Regions from separate parts of the Staphylococcus equorum genome, predicted to be linked through region 1. Evidence: predicted binding sites of a transcription regulator. Region 1 holds the regulator's gene; the other holds the start of a gene.
The links. Region 1 encodes LexA, which represses DNA repair genes until DNA is damaged. Its sites were predicted from a motif close to CGAACATATGTTCG; they were not measured.

Region 1 (7,744 bases):
GGTTTGCGGAAAATAATTATTTTTATATTATGCATAGATTTGATGAAGAAGCTCGTATTCCTTTTACTAAAAAGATGCAAGATAAAGGTTGGTTCGCTTCTATTTCTGTAGGAGTAAAAGAACGTGAATTCGGTTTTGTTGAAAAATTGGCAGCAGAAAATATAATCCCTGACTATATTACAATTGATATTGCACATGGTCATTCAGATTCAGTCATTAATATGATTAAACATATAAAAGCACATATTCCAGAGACATTTGTAATTGCTGGTAATGTGGGTACACCTGAAGGCGTTCGTGAACTTGAAAATGCAGGCGCGGATGCAACGAAAGTAGGTATAGGGCCTGGTCGAGTTTGTATTACTAAAATTAAAACTGGTTTTGGTACTGGCGGCTGGCAGTTATCGGCACTCAACCATTGTAGTAAAGCAGCACGCAAACCAATCATTGCTGATGGTGGTATCAGAACGCATGGAGATATCGCTAAATCAATTCGCTTTGGGGCATCAATGGTAATGGTGGGCTCATTATTTGCAGCTCATGAAGAATCTCCTGGCGAAACTGTTGAATTAGATGGTAAAATGTATAAAGAATATTTTGGTAGTGCTTCTGAATTCCAAAAAGGCGAACACAAAAATGTTGAAGGTAAAAAAATGTTTGTTGAACACAAAGGTTCTTTACTTAATACTCTAATAGAAATGCAACAAGATTTACAAAGTTCAATTTCGTATTCAGGTGGCAAAGATTTGAAATCATTAAGAAAAGTGGATTATGTAATCGTTAGAAACTCTATTTTTAATGGTGATAGAGATTAGTTTTATAGTGGGTGTATAAAATCAGAAAAATTTTATTATATATAGTTGTTTTTTTAATAATAGTATTAGTCGTTCCAATCCAAGAAACTACACCTCTGACATCATTACAACAACAGTTTAAATCAAAAGTGGACGGTTGGACATCAGAACAATCTACATCTGATGATGCGCTAAAAGTGCCAAGTGAACAAGAATTTGCTGTAAATAATATTCAAATGAATATGACTAAGGATGAAGTTGACAAAAAGTTAGGAGACGCACAACGTGTGACTTCTAATGAGTATGGCACAAATTGGCATACTTACTATTCTGGTGATTATAGATCATTTGTGATGGTGAGTTACATTGATGATAAAGTAAACGCACTTTATAGTAATCAGAATGTAATTTCATCAAAATCAAAAATTAAATATGGAACACCGAAAGAAGTCGTTAGAGATAGATTAGGTGAACCTATTACTGAAAAAGAAAAAGGTCATGTAAAATTTGATGTGCAAGATGATGAATTTGACAATTTTCATGATGATCAAATTTATACAACAGCTTTTTATGACAAACATGAAAACAATAACTTAACTGCACTTCTACAAGTTAGCGAAAAAATGGAAAACCGCTTACAACAACAATATGCTGCACCATCAGAAGGATTGGCACAAAGTTTTGAATTACAAAACTTTGATTTAGTAAACGCTGAGAGAGTCCAACGTGATTTAGCATCGTTAAATTATTCGGCTAGTATTTCTGATACTGCGAGAAAACATAGTATAGATATGGCAGAGCATGACTATTTTAATCATGATAATTTATCAGGCGAATCACCGTTCGACAGATTAGAAGCAGACGGTCATGATTTTAATGCAGCAGGTGAAAATCTAGCTTATGGTCAAACAAGTAGCATTTATGCACACCAAGGTTTAATGAATTCATTAGGACATAGAAAGAACATACTAAAAAAAGAATTCAAAACATTAGGTGTAGGTGTGGACTTTAATGAGGAAAGACAACCTTATTGGACTGAAAATTACAGTGGATAGTGTTTATTGATTGTTATAAGAGGGTATCTTACTATTTGTGAGGATGAATAAGTTATGACAACAAATAAAAAAGATAAAACAGAAGATATACTTGAAAAAGTAAAAGAAGTCTTAGATAAAAAAGACAAAAAATAAGAGGTTGAGCTCATAGCTCAACCTCTTATTTTTGTGAGAGTGTTTTTAAAGGGTTAAATTTATAATTACATTTCTCTAAATAGTCCTACAACTTTACCTAATACAGTTACATGTTCTAAATAGATAGGGTCCATTGTACTATTCTCAGGTTGCAAGCGATAACGTGACTTTTCTTTATAGAATCGTTTAACAGTAGCTTCATTATCTTCAGTCATAGCAACGATAATATCACCATTTTCAGCGATTGTCTGGCTTCTAACGATTACTTTATCGCCATCTAAGATACCTGCTTCAACCATACTGTCACCAACTACATTGAGAATGAAAATATCACTATTATGAGTTGAAGTGAAGTGTTCGGGTAATGGGAAATACTCCTCAACGTTCTCTACAGCAGTAATAGGTATGCCAGCTGTTACTTTACCGATTACAGGAACGTGGATAGTTTCTTCCATATTTAAAGTATCACCTAATTGTTCTGATACAATTTCAATTGCCCGAGGTTTAGTAGGATCCCTTTTTATATAACCCTTTTCTTCTAACCTTGATAAATGACCGTGAACTGTAGAACTTGATGCTAATCCAACGGCTTCACCAATCTCTCTTACACTTGGCGGATATCCTTTTGAATGAACTGTTTGTTTTATATATTCGAAAATTTCACTTTGTCGCTTTGTTAACTCTCTCATAGTAGGCACTCCCTAGATTAATTTGTTTTTATTATAGCATGCATATATATATATTACAAACGTTTGTTCGTTTATTGTTGACTCGGAACACGTGTTCTGGTAAGGTATAAATACAAACAAACGTTCTAGGAGTGACTATTAATGATAAAAATATATAAACACCAAATAAAAGCATATATAACAGTGTTATTTGTTACGATGTTATTAAGCGCATTATTTATTATAAGTGCGCATAACAACGCAGAATCAGAACAGACGTACGAAATGACCGATCATCAATTAACGAGTGAACCGGTACAAAGCGAACAATATAACGTGAAAACTGAAGGTAATAGCGAACACGAACACCAACCGGTTATAGCAGCAGTTAAATAACGATCTAAATAGAAGTGATTTGGGAAAGCAAGCATGTTAATAGTAAATAGGGATAAAGTGAGCGAAACGATTTAGTTTCGCTCACTTTTTTGTTATATTTTTTCTAGATTATAAATTACGGAGGTTTACTATGGCTAACAAGGGTGGCGTAGATTTAGAACGTATTAATGAATTAGCAAAGAAGAAAAAGGAACAAGGACTAACTCAAACTGAAGCTAAAGAACAATCTAAGTTGCGCAAAGCTTATTTAGATGAATTTAGAGGCAAGTTCAAACAACAAATTGAAAGTACGAGAGTTATTGATTCAGAAGGAAATGATGTTACACCTAAGAAAGTGAAAAAAATATTAGATTCTAAAGATAAAGAAGATAAAAACTAAATCAATTTTTTGTTAAATAGAAGAAAAGTAATGTATAATGATATTGAATCTTGCTAGAAGAAAGGAAGTCATATTAGATGAATATAGAAAAAGATCAATTAGCGATAGATACGATTAGAGCGTTAAGTATCGACGCTATTGAAAAAGCAAACTCAGGTCACCCTGGATTACCAATGGGCGCTGCTCCTATGGCCTATACATTATGGACGCGTCATTTAAACTTTAACCCCCAATCAAAAGATTTCTTTGATAGAGATCGCTTTGTATTATCTGCGGGACATGGTTCTGCGTTATTATACAGTTTATTACATGTTTCAGGTAGTTTAGAATTAGAAGAACTTAAACAATTTAGACAATGGGATTCTAAAACGCCTGGTCATCCTGAATTTAGACATACGGATGGCATTGAAGTAACAACAGGTCCACTTGGACAAGGTTTCGCTATGTCAGTTGGTATGGCAATGGCAGAAAAACACTTAGCTGGCAAGTTTAATAAAGATGATGCACAAGTTGTAGATCATTATACTTATGTACTTGCTTCTGATGGTGACTTAATGGAAGGTATTTCACATGAAGCTGCTTCATTAGCAGGTCATAGTCAATTAGATAAGCTTATTGTTTTATATGATTCTAATGATATTTCTTTAGATGGTGATTTAGATAAAGCATTCTCTGAAGATGTAAAAGGTCGTTTCGAAGCATACGGTTGGAAACATATTTTAGTTGAAGACGGTAATGATATCGAAGCAATTGATAAAGCAATTGAAGAAGCGAAGTCTAATGATGTACCTACAATAATCGAAGTTAAAACAATTATTGGTTATGGTGCACCAAACAAACAAGCTTCTCATGGCGTGCACGGTGCACCATTAGGTGAAGACGAAAGAAAATTAGCTTTCGAAAATTATGGTCTAGACCCTGAAAAACGTTTCAATGTGCCTGAAGAAGTATATGAAATTTTCCAACAAAGTATGCTAAAACGTGCTAACGAAAAAGAAGAAGCATGGAATAAGCTTGTTGAAGAATATAGCAGTAAGTACTCAGATTTAGCTGAAGAATTCAAACTAGCTATTAGTGGTAAATTACCAGTAAATTATAAAGATGAATTGCCACACTTTGAAGCTGGTCATAGCGGTGCTTCTCGTGCTGATTCAGGTGAAGTAATCCAAGCATTAAGTAAAACAGTACCTTCATTCTTTGGTGGGTCAGCTGACTTAGCTGGTTCTAACAAATCAAATGTGAAGGATGCAGCTGATTTTGACAAAGATACACCAGAAGGCAAAAACATTTGGTTTGGTGTGCGTGAATTCGCAATGGGAGCTGCAGTAAATGGTATGGCTGCACATGGAGGATTACATCCATACGGTGCAACATTCTTTGTATTCAGTGACTATTTAAAACCAGCTCTTCGTTTATCATCAATCATGGGCTTAAATTCAACATTCATCTTTACGCATGATTCAATTGCTGTTGGTGAAGATGGTCCAACACATGAACCAATCGAACAATTAGCTGGTTTACGTGCGATTCCTAATATGAATGTGATTCGTCCTGCAGATGGTAACGAAACACGTGTAGCTTGGGAAGTAGCACTAGAATCAGAAAGTACACCGACATCATTAGTATTAACACGTCAAAACCTTACAACAATGGACTTACCAAAAGAGACAGTTGAAGAGGGCGTACGTAAAGGTGCTTATGTAGTATTTGAATCTGATAAAGAAGCAGAATTCTTATTATTAGCAACTGGATCAGAAGTTAATCTTGCTGTAGATGCAGCAAAAGATTTAGAAGCACAAGGTAAAGGCGTTCGTGTTGTATCAATGCCTAACTGGAATGCATTCGATCAACAATCTGCTGAGTATAAAGAATCAGTACTACCATCATCAATTACAAAACGTGTAGCTATTGAAATGGCTTCACCACTTGGTTGGCATAAATATGTCGGCACGCAAGGCAAAGTCATCGCAATTGATGGATTTGGTGCAAGTGCGCCTGGTGATTTAGTAATTGAAAAATATGGTTTCACTAAAGAAAACGTATTGAATCAAATACAAACATTCTAATTAATATAATTAATTATTTAAATTGTTGGTATGAGAGCGAAAGTTCTCATACCAATTTTTATTATTAGATATAAAGCATAGCTTATATTTACAAATTGATTTTGTAATTGATATAATACATAAGGTTGAAAAAATATATTAATTGAGTTGCTCTTGAAAAGGAGCACCAATTTTAGTAAAATTCATTAGGATAGGAAAGTGGGTGAAACAATGGCAACTTGGTTAGCAATTTTATTAATCGTGTTAGCACTAATTCTAGGACTAGTCGGTGGATTTTTCCTTGCAAGAAAATATATGATGGATTATCTTAAAAAGAACCCACCAATTAACGAAGAGATGCTACGTATGATGATGATGCAAATGGGTCAAAAACCATCTCAAAAGAAAATAAATCAAATGATGACGATGATGAACAAAAATCAACAAGATCAAATGAAAAAAACAAAATAATGTTCTATAAAAGGTTCGAGCCAATAAGTGAATTGGTTTGAACCTTTATTTTTTAGCAATAAGGTTAATGTATTAAATACTTAGACATATTAAATATTTTTCAAAGTGAAGGATAGTATTATAAAAGGTTTTAAGTCGCAAACTCTAGAGTATTCAATGAATAAAATGTAAGTATTATATTTCAAATATTCAGAAAATATTTGATTGTGATATGATTTTTGTTATAATTGTATATATATAAGGGAGGTATCGATAAGTGAAGGATGCTTATGACATGGAAGACAGAGAAGTATTAGATCGTCTAGCTAATATGCACATTAACTTTCCGAACGATGAAGCTTTTAAGAAATATCATAATGCAATGCAAACTCATGATATGAATTATCTTAGATATACACTAAATGATGCATTATCAGCATGTGTTAATTCGCATGTGTAATAGAGCAAAAATGATAGAATAAACCTTTACCAAGGTTCATTCACATTGTCGACAAAGTCTTAACGACTTTGTTGGCATTTTTTATGGTGTATGTTTTAGATTTTTTAGGTTCACAAAGCTTTAGTCATAGCACTTCACTTTTCCCAAGAATAAAAAAGGAACAATAGTATAAATTTATATTCTTCGCATATATGTTAGTATAGGAAATTTATAATTTATAGAAGGAAAAGATATTGATAGTTGTTATTTACTTAATTTAAAAATGCTAATATATACTATGTAATGTTAGAAACGATAAAATAGGTGAAAACGAATTAAAAATACTGATTAATATTTTGTTAAGTGATATACTATCGAAAGTAAATATCATCTTATAGAAATTTAAAGAAGGTGTAAGTGTGTTATATTTAGTAATTTCTATAATTTTCGCTTTTATAATGGGACTAGGTGCTATCTTTGTGCGAATGAAAGCGCAAAATTTTCCAGTTAATGAAAAGAAAATTATATTACCGCCATTTTTTATGGCAACAGGTGCTTTAATGTATGTTGTTCCATATTTTAGATTAACTGGTCTTGAAATTGTAGAATGTATTATTTTAGGTATAGCGTTTTCTACAATTTTAATATGGACATCTAAATTTGAAACTCAGGGCAGTGAAATATATATGAAGCGCTCTAAAGCTTTTCCTATCATTCTTATTTCACTACTGTTAATACGTACATTACTTAAAATATTTATTAGCAATAAAATAGATCCAGGAGAAATTGGTGGCATGTTTTTCTTACTTGGTTTTTCAATGATTGTTCCTTGGCGCTTAGCAATGTTATATAAATATAAGAAGCTTAAAAGCACATTAATTCAATAGTTTGGGGAGGCTGGGGCATACATACATGTCTCAGCCTCAATTGTTTTATTAGCAGTAGTTGAAGAAAAGGAAAAACAGTTTAATACCATTATGTTTATACTTGTCTTAGTGGTAAAGATATTATATTATATAAATACGAACAAACGTTCTATTAGAGGTGTAAAAATGAAAGTAATACATACAGCCGATTGGCATTTAGGCAGAATTTTAAATGGTAAATCATTATTAGAAGACCAAGCATATATTTTAAATCGTTTTATAGAAGCGATGGACAATGAACAACCGGATGTCATAGTAATTGCGGGTGATTTATATGATACGAGTTATCCGAATAAAGATGCCATCCAATTATTAGAAAGTACAATTGATACTTTGAATCTAGAGATGGGCATTCCGATTATTATGATAAGCGGTAATCATGATAGTAAAGAACGATTGAACTATGGTTCCAAGTGGTTTGAAAAGTCAAATTTATATATACGTACAAAACTTGAAG
Region 2 (7,744 bases), 1.2 Mb from region 1:
CAGTTTGTATAGTGCCATCATATTCTTTTTGTTCTCTACTTCCCTCAAGTAATGCATCTCTATTTAGTGTCATAAGTCTGAATGCATAATTTTTATCAGATAAGTGTGGTAAATATTCGGGCTTTTCTTCTGACACTTCGTTGTTATCCTCTGCTATTTGTTCACTATTCATACTAGTATCGTTTTCGACAGTTTGATGTTGTTCATTAACACTGGTTGATACATCATCCTTTTTTGCTATTGTGTTCTCATATACCATAAACGCAGCAAAAGATAATCCTATCATCAAAATAGCTATAACTAATAAAGACATTATAATTTTTAAAATATTCATTTAATCCATCCCCCTTAAATTTCGAACTTCCATTATTATAATATTACTCTATTACTACAATACTATCTAGATTATTTTTATGATAAACTATAGTTAGATTTGATTTCTCTTACTAACGTTATCAAATTTTATATCGTTATCTAATAACCTGTCACAATAGTGATGGGGATATTTTTTGTTCGCTTTTATGTTCTATCTTTTACTCAATTAAATTTTAGTGTAATATTTAATTAATTTAATATAAGGGGTGGTCATAACGAAGCCAAATACAATATTTAAAATAGACATTTTGCACGAAACTGAGAATCCACAATAGTTATTCGGTATCATCAAGGGAAGTAAGAATATTAAAAGGGGAAATTAAAAATGAGAATAGAAGATATTGAATTAAAAAAATTAAAAAGAGAAGAAGAATATTTAGATGAAATATTAAGTAAAGAATTCAACAAAAAGTCTAAAGGCATGGATCAAGTTGAAAAAGAAAAATTAATAAATGATATGAAAGATTTTACTGATAAATTTATTGATGAATATTATGTTAGCGAAAAAGATGCTATGGAATATGATTTGTTAGAAGGTATAAAAAAGGAAATCAAAGATTTAGAACTAACAAATCGTGTAACTAAAGCAACCATTAATCATTATTTTTTAAAAAATGATGACCCAAATAATACTATTGAAATAGATAATATCGTTAGAGGTAAAGTGGCAGCTAAAACAGCAGGTAAGACTGGTGCGAAATTCGGAAAGTTTTTGGGACGAAAAGTAAAAGAAGGTGCAGTAAACCTTTATAATAATAAAGACGAAATATTTGAAAAAGCTGTAAGTTCTGTCCAAGATAAGAAAAATAAAACTGAAGCTGAATATGATAGGTACAAAAGAAGATACTCTAATTATTCTGCTGATGAATTAAAAGAGATTATATTAGATGAAAGCAACAGTACTATAAAAAGAAGGGCTGCAAAAGATGCATATGACGAATTATAAATAATAGAGAGTCTTTAAGACTCTCTATTTCCCTAATATTAACTATTATTTACTTCTTTTTGACAAGATTTACAAATGCCATTTCTTTTGTCACTTTTAGTTCTATTCTCATAAAACTGATTCAACCTTTTTTCTTCCCCACATCTTGAACAAACTTTAGTTAATGCTGCTGGCATAATATCCCCTCCTTATTTAGTAATTGTATTATACATTATTGCATAGGAAAGCGCTATAATAATTTGAATTATATTATTTCTACAATACAATCCATATTCATTCTAATCTTCTCCTTATCTTTAATAATTTCTAATTTATTCTTTTCACTATCAAACTTCTTTATCTCACATTCAATCGTTTTGTAATATCCATTTTCCCAATACTTAATCGTGGCTGGTGGATCATAAAATAATTTCTGCGTTAACACATCATTCAAATCACGTAAGGCCAATTCATCTAAGATAGGCTTATCTGTCTTACTTTGGTCTTCGATAAAACCGTTAATCGTTTCATATTGTTGTGGCATTGTTGCAAATGGTGCCCACTTAATCATCTTGCGACCTTCTGGAATGTTACTGTTTAAATACTTTTTAGGTATTTTGCGATAGTCAGTTTCATATTTATAAGGTTCTGGCATATCAGGGTTAATGATTTTCATTTCAAACACCTCAAGTATAATTAGTAATTTCATTATACGAACAAGTGTTCTGTTTTGTAAAGGGATAATGTCATATTGCATTAGCAGGTGATGACGTCTCATTTCTGTCTTTTATGGTACAATTTGAGGTATTAAACTTCTAAAATGGGATTAATTTATGCAATATATAAATGCAGTAGAACAAGATTTAATTTAAAAAGTGAATTTATTTAAAGATGACTTTTTAGGTAAAAATAGAGAAAGTAAAGACGAAATTTTAGACGATAATTATAGGCAAGCACTGGTAGATATTTAAAAACAAGAAGGAAATAATTTTATAGTAGTTGAAAAAGAGGATGATATTGTAGCCTGATGTCAATTAATAATTATCCCAAGTCTATCTAGAGGTGGCATTAAAAGAGCCCAAATATAATCTGTTAGAGTTAAATATAATTTAAGAGGTCAAGGTATTGGTAAAGAGATCATAAGAGAAGTAATTCATATGGTCAAAATTGAAGGATGTGTATTGATTCAACTAACAACAGATAAACAAAGAATAGAAAAACATAAGTTTTATGAAAAATTAGGATTTGAATCGTCTCACTATGGTTATAAATATTATCTATGATAATTCATCAGTTAAATTACAGATCACATAATAAGTGCTGAACTATCCTTCTCTCATTGTGATTTGAAAGCCTCGAAATACTTTTATGTGGGTAGTTATAGGCTAACTTGTCTAGAAATCGCTTTGAGTGAAGTCAAGTATATACATTATTCCGCTGAATATTGTATTATTAAGATAAAAAGGTGAAGAAAATGCATGAAGAAAACTTAAGAATAACCATCGTGCTAATTGTTGTGAGTATGATTGCAATACTATCATTTGGTTTAGTCATAGGGCAGTTGGTAGATAAAGAATACATATATGAAACTTTGGAAATTATAATATTATTTATAGGATTATTTGCCACATTTGGTGGTGCTTATTTAGGTGCTAAAATAGCAGGTGATAAAGCTTTAGAAATATCAAATGAAGATAAAGCTGGTAAAATAGAACATATAAAAAAGAAATATATTCTTTATTTATCAAATTTTAAAGATATAGTTGTGAGATTAAGACCAGATTATACATTCTATCACGAGGCAGTTCACTCTAAGCCAGTCTTTATTATTGATGATATTAAAGAATTGTTTGAAAGTCATGATAATGACTTGATAAAATTAAAAGAAAATTTAAATGATTTATTTTTTGATAGTGATTTATATTATTTTGAAAAGAAATATGAAGATATGTACCAATCTCTATTAGATTTTCACAAAACAATAAATGTGTTAGTTGCATATAATGATATTTACAAAGAGGTTGGTTTTAAGCAAGAAGGTTTTGATGAAGAGTCACTTAACAGATTAAATACTTCATTTGATATAATGAAAAATATTGAAAAAAATCACAAAATTATTTTACAGTTTACACCTTTTATTAATAATCGAAAAGTATAAATTTAAAAAGAGTATAAATTAAAAGTCGTTACCCCAAATAATACCGATTTTCTCAATTTATACATTTCAAGCACAATCACTAATGCAATCAAAACGTTGTTATATCAATACTTATAGCATATTTTAAATATTTTAATTATCGTTTTAATGAACTCCCGCCGTCTCCATATCAAAAGGCTTAGCCATTGTGGCTAAGCCTTTTTTGTATTTAAGTTGATATTTATTTCAAATCTCAATGTTGCACGTAATTGATATCGTTTATTTTAATCATAATTCGAGTTCCATCATGATTCCTTCGTTTGTTTTTATAAATCCATTTTTTGTATAAAAATTTGCTGCTAGTCCTCCACCTGTAATCAGAAAAATTTTATATATTCCACTAAGTTTGAGTGAATTAGAGACAGAATTTATTAATTTTTTAGGTTCTGTTGCAAAGTTGAATTTATAGTATAATTTTAACAAAAAGGAGTCTTCTGTATGAACTATTTCAGATATAAACAATTTAACAAGGATGTTATCACTGTAGCCGTTGGCTACTATCTAAGATATGCATTGAGTTATCGTGATATATCTGAAATATTAAGGGGACGTGGTGTAAACGTTCATCATTCAACGGTCTACCGTTGGGTTCAAGAATATGCCCCAATTTTATATCAAATTTGGAAGAAAAAGCATAAAAAAGCTTATTACAAATGGCGTATTGATGAGACGTACATCAAAATAAAAGGAAAATGGAGTTATTTATATCGTGCCATTGATGCAGAGGGACATACATTAGATATTTGGTTGCGTAAGCAACGAGATAATCATTCAGCATATGCGTTTATCAAACGTCTCATTAAACAATTTGGTAAACCTCAAAAGGTAATTACAGATCAGGCACCTTCAACGAAGGTAGCAATGGCTAAAGTAATTAAAGCTTTTAAACTTAAACCTGACTGTCATTGTACATCGAAATATCTGAATAACCTCATTGAGCAAGATCACCGTCATATTAAAGTAAGAAAGACAAGGTATCAAAGTATCAATACAGCAAAGAATACTTTAAAAGGTATTGAATGTATTTACGCTCTATATAAAAAGAACCGCAGGTCTCTTCAGATCTACGGATTTTCGCCATGCCACGAAATTAGCATCATGCTAGCAAGTTAAGCGAACACTGACATGATAAATTAGTGGTTAGCTATATTTTTTACTTTGCAACAGAACCAAAAGTATGCTGTCGAGTATAAAAAATACGACTAGCATGAGTATGAAATATTTAAATAAATGCATTAGAAGTTCTCTCCCTCATTTTCTTTCTTTTTAAGTTTGTTATCCAAAAACATAATCATAAATATGATAATGATATAACCGACAATAAACCACGTATTCAAACCTTTATCCAATTGCCAATACATGAGGGTAAACATCGCAATTGATAGAATAAGTTTTATAGAAAACACAAGCCATCTCATCATTTTTTAATTTCCAATATTTTTATTCCCTCTGATTCTTTAGGTTCTTCGAAGAAACTAGTTACATAATTAAAAGTATCTTCTGTGTCAAAATCCTTTCTTTCTGGTTCTTCTTTTTGTCTTTGTTTTATTTGTTCTAAGCATTTTTGATTATTAACATTTAGATATATAAGCTCATGTTTCGCATTGATTTCATTTGCTATATTTAATAACCATTGCCTTTGATTTTTAGTGTTCCCTGGAAAATCCATTACTACGTTTGATCCTACATTTAATATGTTTTGTATGTGTTTTTTTATTAGTGGTTGTATTTGTTTTGAAAAAAATTGATAATCTTCAAATGTCTTAATTTTCTTTGGATATAAACTTTCAAGCCATTCATCTTCTGATAATAGTACTGCGTTTTTATCTTTTTTTAATTCTCTCGATTTTGTTGTTTTTCCTGCACCCATTTTTCCTGATAAGAAATATAAAGTTCCTAAATTATTCAAATTGATGAGCCCCTTAGTTTTGGTTTTTAAAACCGATTTTCTATCTTGATCCTATATAGAAAAATCACATTAGTATTATAAACTTTAAATTCAAAAGTGAAGTAGTCAGTTGAACTAATATTTTAGCAACTGTATGATGATAACTTAATAATATATTACTATAATTAGTACTGCTTGTGGACAGACTTAATTAAAAATTGTTGTTAGTTTTATATTGAGAAATCACATGAAGTTATAGAAAAGTGAAAATGGCATAGAAATCTTGTAAGAGCATAAGGAAATACAATGCCACTGACGTGTCAATCAGCATAGCTGATGTATTTTCCTTACCATTCCTTTGTCATTTGATATCGCTATAAATACTGTTATAACAGCGTTTATAGCACATTTACATTAGACAATAATGCATTAAAAAATTTTTATTCTATAAATTACGAATGGCATTGTTAATGTGAACCCTAATCCTATAGATAAAGCCTATTTAAAGAGCTTCAGAGACCCTTTTATTCTAATAGAATAAAGAATTTTGAAGTTTTATTCTATTAGAATAAGCTATTTTTGAAAAAATGAAATATCAAAAGCAATAAAGGAAACCGCAAATTTTTTATGTTGAATTTTACGTTTTTTAAATTTATAAGGAGCTGTTTTGGTATAAAGAATTAGAAGTTTATTCACTAATGATTTTTTTAATCTCTTCTTTTTAAAAATCATTTTTGATATTTGATTATGTGCAAACGTGATGCAAAAGAAAGATAACCGTCTATTATTTTAATTGAAAATATCACATTTATTACTGCTATCAAGTAATTATATTCAACAACCTATCATGTATATTTTTCCAATCACCGTATAGATTCACGGTACATACTTTAAAGCTAAATTGATGTATAGTTCCATCAAATGAAATCTCTTTATTGACTTCTGGGTACAACAATATACCAGTTTGCTTTAAGTTGCGACATTTATAATCATTCATCAAGTAAGAGAATACTTGATATACGTGCTCACTATTAATGCTTTCTTTGTTAAATGACTGCTTTAATGCAGTGTGATAAAATTTTGTATCTAGAATTATTTTTTCGTCTAGCGATTCAATAGATATATCAGTTCTCATTTCAGGTAAGGCTGATTCTAATGTTCCACTAGATGCCCAATGAAATTTTTCACTCCGCACTGTACAGTTTGAAAGTTCAAGCGCATAGAAGTTTCTAACGAACTTTTCAAACAAGCGTGCAAGTTCCTTATGATCTCGTGTGAAATCGTTGAAATAATCATGACTTTCGGATTCATGTAATAAAAGTTTCGTCCAAATAAAACGACATAGCAACATAATGAATTTATAATGATAGTTGCTTTTATGGTAAATAAAATGTTTGAAATCTTGTTCTTTGATTTTAATATCTGAAACTAAATTGAAATAGGATAAAATACGTTTAAGTTCAATTTTATATTTAGGTTCTAAAGTTTCATATTGAAGTAAAGTTATGATGATTCTTTTAATTATTTGATTGTATAAAGTATCAATCGTTAATTCATCAGGCTCAATATGCATCTTTCCTTGTTTAAAAGAGAAATTTTTGATTGATTCGGTAAAGTTAGTCTTACCTCTTAAGATACCTGAGACTTGTTGAACTTCTTTATACTCTTTATAGATACCTTTTTTAATTAATGATTTAAGTTTAGAAATTAATACAAAGCACAAAAGATTAGTTAAATCTTTTTCGTCTCTTTGAGATACAGTTATCAATTTGTGTTCTTGTGGATAGCCCCAAGAATAAACAAGCATATAGTAAATATTTTTAATGGGTATTCTACTTATATTTATTTGTGAGGTCATGAATTCTGTCCTCCTCATCAAACCAATATTCGTTTAGCAATGGTTCTATTTCTAGTTTTAATATTCGGTTGAACCATGTGTTCTCATCCTGAACAAATTCAGTGGGTGTGAAGAAACTATGTCCAATTTCAAACCCTTTACCAAGGTTTATAGTATCTTCTAATATCGCCTGATTCACTTCATTTAATAATAATATGATTTTTTCTACAAAGTCATTGGATACGCCATTACCTTGCAAGAATTCTTTAAAGGGCTCTGTATTATGACCAGGTTTAAGGTTAATAAATGAAAATCTACGACGTAAGGCATAATCAACCATAGCTAATGAGCGGTCTGCCGTATTCATTGTTGCTATAATGAACACATTGTCAGGAATATAAAATTTATCGTTTTGATTAGTGCTATATGTTAGTTTAATTGCATTTTTAGAGCCACGTTTGTCCTTTTCCATTAACATCATAACTTCACCAAATATTTTTGATAAATTTCCTCGGTTGATTT

Region 2: PYW44_RS00255 (YolD-like family protein) is a predicted target of LexA. The motif match lies at 2,014-2,027, and genes of this name have one in related genera.

What each region holds. Positions count from the first base shown of each region.
Region 1 covers NZ_CP118982.1:1,547,852-1,555,595, reverse strand. Annotated here, with positions in the region: gene guaC (GMP reductase) at 1-815, shown strand, start outside; gene PYW44_RS07555 (CAP domain-containing protein) at 827-1,849, shown strand; gene lexA (transcriptional repressor LexA) at 2,050-2,673, opposite strand; gene sosA (DNA damage-induced cell division inhibitor SosA) at 2,815-3,048, shown strand; gene PYW44_RS07540 (DUF896 domain-containing protein) at 3,179-3,427, shown strand; gene tkt (transketolase) at 3,505-5,493, shown strand; gene PYW44_RS07530 (YneF family protein) at 5,704-5,943, shown strand; gene PYW44_RS07525 (hypothetical protein) at 6,200-6,382, shown strand; gene PYW44_RS07520 (CcdC family protein) at 6,781-7,248, shown strand; gene sbcD (exonuclease subunit SbcD) at 7,414-7,744, shown strand, end outside.
Region 2 covers NZ_CP118982.1:57,306-65,049, reverse strand. Annotated here, with positions in the region: gene PYW44_RS00270 (hypothetical protein) at 1-334, opposite strand, end outside; gene PYW44_RS00265 (hypothetical protein) at 701-1,321, shown strand; gene PYW44_RS00260 (hypothetical protein) at 1,360-1,497, opposite strand; gene PYW44_RS00255 (YolD-like family protein) at 1,566-1,976, opposite strand; partial or broken gene PYW44_RS00250 (GNAT family N-acetyltransferase) at 2,404-2,583, shown strand; gene PYW44_RS00245 (hypothetical protein) at 2,775-3,458, shown strand; gene PYW44_RS00240 (IS6-like element IS257 family transposase) at 3,936-4,610, shown strand; gene PYW44_RS00235 (hypothetical protein) at 4,733-4,918, opposite strand; gene PYW44_RS00230 (P-loop nucleotide/nucleoside kinase family protein) at 4,915-5,406, opposite strand; gene PYW44_RS00225 (5-methylcytosine restriction system specificity protein McrC) at 6,206-7,243, opposite strand; gene PYW44_RS00220 (AAA family ATPase) at 7,218-7,744, opposite strand, start outside.